3 regions of the Serratia sp. GW822-FHT06E05 genome follow, and region 1 is predicted to be linked to each of the others. Evidence: predicted binding sites of a transcription regulator. Region 1 holds the regulator's gene; each other region holds the start of a gene.
The links. Region 1 encodes ArgR, which controls arginine synthesis, uptake and breakdown. Its sites were predicted from a motif close to ANTGAATAAAAATACANT; they were not measured.
Positions count from the first base shown of each region.

Region 2: a site for ArgR is predicted at 1,293-1,310, ahead of argA (amino-acid N-acetyltransferase). Genes of this name have one in related genera too.
Region 3: a site for ArgR is predicted at 1,990-2,007, ahead of argC (N-acetyl-gamma-glutamyl-phosphate reductase). Genes of this name have one in related genera too.

Region 1 covers NZ_JBXALM010000009.1:188,451-191,700, reverse strand. The annotation lists gene mpl (UDP-N-acetylmuramate:L-alanyl-gamma-D-glutamyl-meso-diaminopimelate ligase) at 1-98, shown strand, start outside; gene yhcN (peroxide/acid stress response protein YhcN) at 302-565, opposite strand; gene yhcN (peroxide/acid stress response protein YhcN) at 690-953, opposite strand; gene argR (transcriptional regulator ArgR) at 1,359-1,829, opposite strand; gene AC1RKC_RS19525 (hypothetical protein) at 1,877-2,044, shown strand; gene mdh (malate dehydrogenase) at 2,296-3,234, shown strand.
Region 2 covers NZ_JBXALM010000010.1:71,573-74,822, forward strand. The annotation lists gene amiC (N-acetylmuramoyl-L-alanine amidase AmiC) at 1-1,104, opposite strand, end outside; gene argA (amino-acid N-acetyltransferase) at 1,345-2,670, shown strand; gene recD (exodeoxyribonuclease V subunit alpha) at 2,714-3,250, opposite strand, start outside.
Region 3 covers NZ_JBXALM010000013.1:105,979-109,228, reverse strand. The annotation lists gene AC1RKC_RS23055 (argininosuccinate synthase) at 1-10, opposite strand, end outside; gene argB (acetylglutamate kinase) at 36-809, opposite strand; gene argC (N-acetyl-gamma-glutamyl-phosphate reductase) at 839-1,843, opposite strand; gene argE (acetylornithine deacetylase) at 2,060-3,205, shown strand.

The sequences.
Region 1 (3,250 bases):
ACCACATTTTGGTGATGAGTAACGGCGGCTTCGGTGGGATCCATGACCGTCTGCTGGAGGCATTGGCCCACAAGTCAGAACCTAAAGTGACTTATTGATCGTCGATTCAGTGTGACTGAAGCAAAACTAAAAGGCCGCTTGCGGCCTTTTCTTTTGCCCATAAAAAAGCCCTCGCGAGCGAGGGCAACGGGGTTCGTCGGATAGGACGACGAAGTTTCTTCAAGGAATCAGTGCTTACGATAGAACTCGGCAGTGGCAGTGACGAGGGTAATCAGTTCGGTAAGCAGGGTTCCCTGAATTGTTATTTGTAGATTTCGGCTGTCGCGTGCCAATTGCCGTTTTCGTAGGCTTCGATCACGCGGTAGGCTTTAGCGCCTTGTTTATCGGCTTTGTCAGACAGGGCCTGGCGAATATCGGAAGGCGCGCCGGTGACGCCGCTGACGGTGATGGTACCGGCAGACTGGAGCGTATTGGCCTGGTCGTTAGTGATTAACGTCGCGGCGGAAGCGCCGAACGAAACGACAGACAGCAGGCTAAGTGCAGCGAGAGTGGTTTTCATGTTCATGATAGTGCGTCCTGTTGTGATAACCGCCTGGAAGGGCTTTTGCAGCATTTTTGTACTTGAAGGCTGTTATCAGTGGTGCTCGGTACCAGAGTTATATTGCCCGTTGCCGGGTAACGCCTTGTACTTATTTGTAAATTTCTGCTGTCGCGTGGAAGTTACCTTCGTTGCGTGCTTCGATTACACGGTAAGCGGTCGCCCCTTTGGCATCGGCCTTTTCAGACAGTGCCTGACGGATATCTGAAGGTGCGCCGGCAACGCCGCTGACGGTAATGGTGCCTGCAGATTGCATTTTTGCAGCCTGGTTTGCATCAACAGATTGTGCTGCAAATGCGCCGAAAGAAAGCATGGAGAGAACGCTCATGGTTGCGATGGTAGATTTAATTTTCATGATTTGACCTTTTCGTATTCTTTTATCAGTTCCAATGAACTGTGATTTACGTCACGGAAATGAGTATACATCTAGTAACGCCAAAAATTAATAGTTCGCTAACAGTTTCTAGTGAAACTTTATTATGACGATCCTTATCTTTTATAACCAGATGGAATAAAAAGCGGTTATAAAACGATCTTTTGATGTTAAATTTATGTAATTTCAATAGGGTAAGTGCTTTTGACCAAAAGTGCGGAAGATCACAGTAGCTATCACTAGCTAAGCGGAAATGTCATTGAAATGTGTTGCGAAGAGAAAGAAACCTGGCGTTAAAAGTGGTAGGGGGCGGCGGAAAAGTAAGGATGGGGTTAAAGAAACGCTAACAAAACGCAACGGCTCGCCGCATTTTGTTAGCGTTATGCATCACAGCTCCTGTTCGAACAGGGTCAGGATGGCTTCGTACAGCTGGCGCGCGGTAAAGCTGCTGGCTGGGGTAACGAAAATGGTGTCGTCACCGGCGATGGTGCCGAGAATACCTTCGGATTTGCCCAGAGAATCCAGCAGGCGAGCAATGAGCTGCGCGGCGCCGGGGCTGGTGTGGATCACGACAACTGCATCGTTATGATCGACATCCAGCACCAGATTCTTCAACGGGCTGGTGGTGGTCGGCACGCCGAGTTCAGCGGGAAGGCAATACACCATTTCCATTTTGGCATTGCGCGTACGCACCGCGCCGAACTTGGTCAGCATGCGCGATACTTTGGATTGGTTGATGTTTTCGAAGCCTTCTTCTTGCAGCGCCAAAACAATCTCGCCTTGAGAACTGAATTTTTCTTCTTTCAATAACGCTTTAAACGCCTTGATCAGATCTTCCTGCTTTGCGGGATTACGCATTTTGCACCGTGGAATGTTGACAATAGAAGTGATGATTATGCATATAAATGAATTTTTATGCAATAAAAGGACGCCCGGAAAAAATAACAATGCCCGGACAACGAGGAAAGGGCAGCATTTTAACAAAATCCGTACCCCATGAATATGCCCTTTCGGTGACCGAAAATGCCGCCCGCGGTGGTAAAGAAAATGTTATTAAAATGATGTTGTTCTGATGTTGTGTAAGGGTGTAATGTAACCGCCGGTTAACTTGCTCGTGAATAACCTCGCAGTATTTTTGATTAGTGTGCGCTATGCCCTTAATGCGTAAGCTATTTAATCTAAAATGAGCGCGACATCGGCTGTTTTATTGCGCCAGTTCTCAAACAGACTGTTAAGAGATTGTTTTTAAAGGTGTAATAATTTAAGGTCCGTAACCAACATATTCACGGCGCTTTATATATTTAAGATAATAAAGGAGTATAGGATGAAAGTTGCAGTTCTCGGTGCTGCTGGCGGTATCGGCCAGGCCCTCGCCCTTCTACTCAAAACCCAGCTTCCTTCAGGTTCTGAACTCTCTCTCTACGACATTGCCCCCGTTACCCCAGGCGTTGCCGTCGATTTAAGCCACATCCCAACCGCAGTGAAAATCAAAGGCTTCAGTGGCGAAGACGCTACTCCAGCTCTGCACGGTGCAGACGTGGTGCTGATTTCTGCAGGCGTTGCGCGTAAACCAGGTATGGATCGTTCAGATCTGTTCAACGTGAACGCAGGTATCGTGCGTAATCTGATCCAGCAAGTGGCAACCACCTGCCCGAAAGCCTGCATCGGCATTATCACCAACCCGGTCAACACCACCGTGGCTATCGCGGCAGAAGTGCTGAAGAAAGCCGGTGTTTATGACAAGAACAAACTGTTCGGCGTGACCTCGCTGGATATCATCCGTTCCAACACCTTCGTGGCTGAGCTGAAAGGCAAACAGCCGGAAGAGCTGAACGTGCCGGTTATCGGCGGACACTCTGGCGTGACCATTTTGCCGCTGCTGTCGCAGATCCCTGGCGTGAGCTTTACCGATCAGGAAGTGGCCGATCTGACCAAGCGTATCCAAAATGCGGGTACTGAAGTGGTTGAAGCCAAAGCCGGCGGCGGGTCTGCAACCCTGTCTATGGGCCAGGCGGCGGCGCGTTTCGGCCTGTCTCTGGTTCGTGCGCTGCAAGGCGAAAAAGGCGTGGTGGAATGTGCTTATGTGGAAGGCGATGGCAAATACGCTCGCTTCTTCGCGCAGCCGCTGGTGCTGGGTAAGAATGGCGTTGAAGAACGCAAAGACATCGGCACTCTGAGCGCGTTCGAACAGAAAGCGTTGGAAGACATGCTGGATGTTCTGCACAAAGATATCGAACTGGGCGAAAAGTTTATCAATAACTGATCATCCAGCAGTGCAT
Region 2 (3,250 bases), on a different contig from region 1:
GGGGATATCCGGCGCCTTTAACACCGCAAAACCGGCCTGATCGACGCGATTCTTATGCAAACGGTTAATTTTGCCCATTCGGTTAAGCACTTCCTTGCCGAATTTCAGGCTGTCGTTGATGGTTGCGGTTTGTAGCAAATCAAACATGGTGTGATCCAAATAGCGATCGCCGCTTTTGCTGACACCGCCGATTTGGTCCGATTCGTTCTGGGTCTGCGCCAGGAACTTGGCCGCCGAGCTGGTGGCCCCCTTGGTCGACAGCGCAAATACCGACGAACCGCGCGCGGCACGGTTGGTGAAGGCATCCGCATGGATCGACACAAACAGATCGGCGCGCTGCTTGCGTGCCTTAGCCACCCTCACCTTAAGCGGAATGAAGACGTCCTCATTGCGCGTCATAAATACCTTCATGTTCGGCTCACGCTTGATTAAGGTGCTCAGGCGACGGGCAATCTGCAGTACGATATCTTTTTCACGCGTTTTGAATTTGCCAATCGCACCGGGATCCTCACCACCGTGGCCGGGATCCAGCATGATGACAATAGGCCGATCGCGCCCTGCTTTACCGGCCTGCGGTGCTTCCGCCGGTAAAGTGCGCTCAAGATCGCCCTTGTTGTAATCTTCCAGTAACGCCAGCAGTGGATCATAGTCTTCGCCGCTGCCGCCCTTGCTCGGGTACAGATCCATCACCAGACGATTGCGGTATTCCGGCACCGGCGCCAATGTAAACATGTGGGGCGTGACGCTGCGTTTAAGCTCCAGCACCAGCCTGACGGTGTTTTGATCGAACTGGCCGACACGCGCCTGTTTCAGGTAAGGATCGTCGTCGCGTACCTGGCCGACAATGCCCTTAAGCACGCTGTTGAGCTGCACGCCCTCGATATCCACCACCACGCGATCGGGATTGGTCAACGCAAACTGTTTATATTTCAGTTCAACGTTAGATTCGAGCGTCACTCGGGTATAGGTAGACGAAGGCCAGACACGTACGGCGATGACGTGCGACGAAGCGGCGACGCCCACCCGACTCACACTCAGCAACCAGCTAGCGGCAACCCCCTGCAATAAACGACGGCGGCCCAGATTGTGATTTGAGTTTGGCATGCGACTCCGGCAGTGGTAACAGATTAAAACAGATGAAAAAAACACCAGTAAACGGGAATGCCGAAAACTTTAACCAATCATTCCGGCGCTGTCATCAGAAAATCTTTTTATGGTTTTTCAATTTATTAACGATTCAGCGCCCTTAGCAAAGAAATAGAGACAATTTCCCACTTGCCATCAGGCCAATAAAAGAATAAAAATACAAAAATACCGTATAAATATGCAAAATGAGGTTTGGCCGTGAAGGAACGTAGTACAGAGCTGGTCCAAGGATTCCGTCACTCAGTTCCCTATATCAACGCCCACCGTGGCAAGACGTTTGTCGTCATGCTTGGAGGGGAAGCCATCGAACATGAGAACTTTTCCAACATCGTCAACGATATCGGGCTGCTGCATAGCCTGGGCATTCGTTTGGTGGTGGTCTATGGCGCACGGCCGCAAATCGACGTTAATTTGGCGCAGCATAATTACGAACCGATTTATCACAAACATACGCGCGTTACCGACGCCCACACCCTTGAGCTGGTTAAACAAGCAGCAGGCCTGTTGCAACTGGATATCACCGCCAGGCTATCAATGAGCCTCAACAACACACCGCTGCAGGGTGCGCATATCAACGTGGTCAGCGGTAACTTTATCATTGCCCAACCGCTGGGTATCGATGACGGTGTGGATTACTGCCACAGCGGTCGCATCCGTCGTATTGATGAAGAAGCCATTCATCGTCAGCTCGACAGCAACGCCATTGTGCTGATCGGCCCGGTTGCCGTTTCGGTTACCGGCGAAAGCTTTAACCTGACGTCAGAGGAAGTGGCGACCCAGTTGGCCATCAAGCTGAAAGCCGAGAAGATGATCGGCTTCTGCTCGTCTCAAGGGGTCACCGATCAGGAAGGCAATATCATTTCCGAACTGTTTCCCAACGATGCGCAGAAACGCATCGAAGAACTGGAAGAGAGCGGTGATTACCATTCCGGTACCGTGCGCTTCCTGCGCGGCGCGGTAAAGGCCTGTCGCAGCGGCGTACGCCGCAGCCACCTTATCAGCTATCAGGAAGACGGCGCTCTGGTGCAGGAATTGTTCTCACGCGATGGTATCGGCACCCAAATCGTCATGGAGAGCGCGGAACAGGTGCGTCGGGCCACGATTAACGACATCGGCGGCATCCTCGAACTGATCCGTCCGCTTGAACAGCAAGGCATTTTGGTTCGCCGCTCACGTGAGCAGTTGGAAATGGAGATCGACAAGTTCACCATTATTGAACGCGATAACCTGACCATCGCCTGCGCGGCGCTGTATCCGTTCCCGGAAGAGAAAATCGGCGAGATGGCCTGCGTGGCGGTGCACCCGGATTACCGCAGCTCATCACGCGGTGAAATGTTGCTGCAGCGGGTGGAGAGTCAGGCGCGCCAGATGGGCCTGCGTAAACTGTTCGTGCTGACCACCCGCAGCATCCACTGGTTCCAGGAGCGCGGGTTCACCCCGGCGGAAGTTGACGTGCTGCCAATGCAAAAACAGGCGCTGTACAACTACCAACGCCGTTCCAAAATTCTGCTGGCCGATCTGTAACCCGTGGCGGGCGCAGCATATGAACTGCGCCCCAAGCTCTCTCTTAACCCGTTATCTGTAACCGCTCTGCCAACCCACTGCGGCGTTGGGTCGGGGTGCGGATCGCCCGTAGTAAAACGGCTTCGGTGGCATACAGAGAAAGCTGCTTCCTCGCCCGGGTAATCGCGGTATACACCAGTTCGCGGGTCAGCACCGGCAAGAAATGATTGGGCAGTACCAGTACCGTATGATCGAACTCCGAGCCCTGCGATTTATGCACCGTCATCGCATAGGCGGTTTCATGCGCCGGTAAACGGCTCGGCTGCACCGACTTAATGCTACCGTCCGGCAGTTGGAAATGAACGCGCAGCTCGCCGCTCTCATCTCGCAAAGCAATACCGATATCACCGTTGAACAACCCCAGCGCGCTGTCATTACGCCCAATCATCACCGGACGCCCCGGATACCAGCGCCCCGCAGTTCCTGGCTTACGCTGGATCAAACCGGCGCGTTGCAGTCCCGTTTCAATCCGCTCATTCAACCCGGCAATACCGAATGGCCCCTCTCGTAGCGCGCATAGCACCTGGAATTGGCCAAACGC
Region 3 (3,250 bases), on a different contig from region 1:
GGTTTTGCATGGTCTTTTCCTTTTTAATTCTAAATTTAAGCGAGGATCCGGGTGCCAATCGACACGCCGTTAAACAGTGCAGGAAGCTGATCGGCATGGCGCCAACTGGCGATATCTACCGGGCGACCGAGGGTGCGGGCCGCATCGAGCGCCGCATTCACCTTCACCACCATACCATCAGTGATGATGCCCTGGGCAATCAGTTGTTCCGCTTTTTGCGCCGTCATTTCTGCGATGCGCTGCCCTTTTCCGTCGAGGATGCCACTGACATCCGACAGCAGGATCAGATCCGCACCCAGCGTGGCGGCCAACGCGGTCGCCGCCTGATCGGCGTTGACATTCATTAACTTCCCATCGGCGGTAATACCGATAGAGCTGATCACCGGCAGGTAGCCGGCATCCAGCAGGGTATTGAGCAACGCCGGCGACCCCGGCTGCGCGTTGCCTACGTGGCCAAGCGCCGGATCGAGCGGGGTGACGGTGACGCTGCCGCCGTCCGCCAGGCTCAGGCCTACGGCATTAATCTGGTGTTTGATCGCCCATGCCAGCAAGGTTTTGTTGGCCGTACCGGCCAGTGCGCCGGTGATAATGTCGATCTGATCGGCCGGGGTGACCCGCAGCCCATTTTTCTTCACCACCGGCAGGGAAAGCTGCTTCATCAGTTCATCCACCACGCAACCGCCGCCGTGGACGATAACCAGTGGGCGCTGATGCTGCTGGCGGTAGCTGTCCAGCGCGGTAAACAAACGCTCCAGCGCTTCTTCACTGTCTAATAACACGCCACCTAACTTGATAATTAACGGGTTCATCGCTGTTTACATCCCACGCTGGTGATTTATTAAAGTAATGACTGGGTTTCCGGGAACCCAAAACGGATATTCAGGCATTGCACCGCCTGAGCGGCTGCGCCTTTCAACAGGTTGTCTTCCACCGCCACGGCAATCAGGTGTTCGCCCTGCACGGCAAAGCCGATATCGCAAAACGGCAACCCAACCACTGACTTCAGCGCCGGCACGCCTTTGTCGTACAGCCGCACCAGCGGTTTGTCGTCATAGGCAGCGTGATAAACGGCGGCCACGTCCTGCGCGGTCACGCCGGCTTTAAGGCGACAGGTGATGGTTTCGAGAATACCACGCGGGAAATTACCCAAATGTGGCGTAAAAATGACCGGAGCCCCTAGATGCGCGACGATTTCCGGATGATGACGGTGGTTGAAAATCCCATACGGCTGCAGGCTCACCTCACAGAAGCTGGTGGTGACGCTGGCCTTGCGGCCCGCGCCGCTAACGCCGCTGGTGGCGTTGATGACCGGCCACTGGTCGAGGTTCAGCAAACCTTGGTCGATCAGCGGTTTCAGTGCCAGCTGCGCTGCCGTTGGGTAACAGCCTGGCACGGCTATCAGCTGCGCCCGTTTGATTTCGTCGCTCTGCCACTCCGCCAGGCCATATACCGCCTGCTCCAGCAGCTCGGCATGCTGATGTTCAAAACCGTAGTACTGGCTGTAGAAAGCGGTATCTTTTACGCGGAATGCACCGGAAAGATCGAACACCACGCAACCGGCGGCCAGGAACGCCGGCGCGATATCGTGGCTGACCTCATGCGCCGTGGCCAAAAACACCACGTCGATACCTTCAGCCGCTTTCGCAACGTCAACCAGTGGTTGCAACGGCAGATCGACGATGCCTTTTAACTGAGGGTGCAAATCGGAAAGCATTTTTCCTGCATCTGCACTTTGCGCTGAAACCGCTAAAGCGGTTATGTTCATGTGTGGGTGACGATTAAGGTACGCCGTGAGCTCCGCTCCGGCATAACCGCTGGCACCGACAATCAGCGTATTCAACATGGGGCCTTTCACCTTCTTGACTTGCGTTTGGTCGTATTCGACTCAGGTTTCCAGGCTCACCAGCGTTGTTTTGCCGTTCACCCACGAGGTCGAGCGTTGATGTTTTTATAATCATCCGGGAATCGGGTTCCCTTACGCTCCAGCTTACTGTATTTTTATTCACAATAACTGCATGAATATTGATACCAACCTAACCAAAGGCTGTCAACAGTGAAGATGAAATTACCTCCATTTATTGAGCTGTACCGGGCGTTGATCGCCACTCCGTCGATCAGCGCCACCGATGGTGCCCTCGATCAGAGTAATGAAGCGTTAATCAACTTGCTGGCCGGCTGGTTTGCCGATTTGGGTTTCCGCGTCGACGTGCAGCCGGTGCCGGACAGCCGCAACAAATTCAACCTGCTGGCAAGCATTGGCGAAGGCAGTGGCGGCCTGCTGCTGGCGGGCCACACCGATACCGTGCCTTATGATGAAGGCCGTTGGACACGCGATCCTTTCACCCTGACCGAGCACGACAATAAGCTGTATGGACTGGGTACCGCCGACATGAAGGGCTTCTTTGCCTTTATTTTGGATGCGGTGCGTGACATCGATGCCAGCCAGCTGACCAAGCCGCTGTACATTTTGGCCACCGCAGATGAAGAAACGACGATGGCCGGCGCACGTTACTTCGCCGCCTCGACCAGCATCCGCCCTGACTTCGCGATTATCGGCGAACCGACCTCATTGCAGCCGGTGCGTGCGCACAAAGGCCATATGGCCAACGCCATTCGCATTGTCGGCCAATCCGGCCATTCGAGCGACCCGGCGCGCGGCGTGAACGCCATCGATCTGATGCATGACACCATCGGCCGTTTGATGGAGCTGCGTAAAACGCTGCAGGAGCGCTACAACAACCCGGCATTCGCCGTGCCTTATCCCACCATGAACTTCGGCCATATCAGCGGCGGCGATGCCGCTAACCGCATCTGCGCCTGCTGTGAACTGCATCTGGATATCCGTCCGCTGCCGGGCATGACGCTCGACAATATCAACGAACTGATGCACCAAACGCTGGAACCCATCAGCCAACGCTGGCCGGGCCGCCTGAGCATTGAAGAACTGCATGCCTCGGTACCGGGCTACGAGTGTCCGACCGATCATCAGATGGTGGCGGTGATTGAGAAACTGCTGGGCACCCGTACACAGGTGGTCAACTATTGCACCGAGGCGCCGTTCGTCCAGCAGGTCTGTCCGACCCTGGTGCTGGGCCCCGGCTCTATCGACCAGGCGCATCAGCCGGATGAATACATCGATACCGGCTTTATCGAACCCACGCGCAAACTGCTGGGCCAACTGGTCAATCATTTCTGCCGTCAATAAACCTGATACAAAGTAGGGGTTATGATTTATCATTCCCCCTACCTC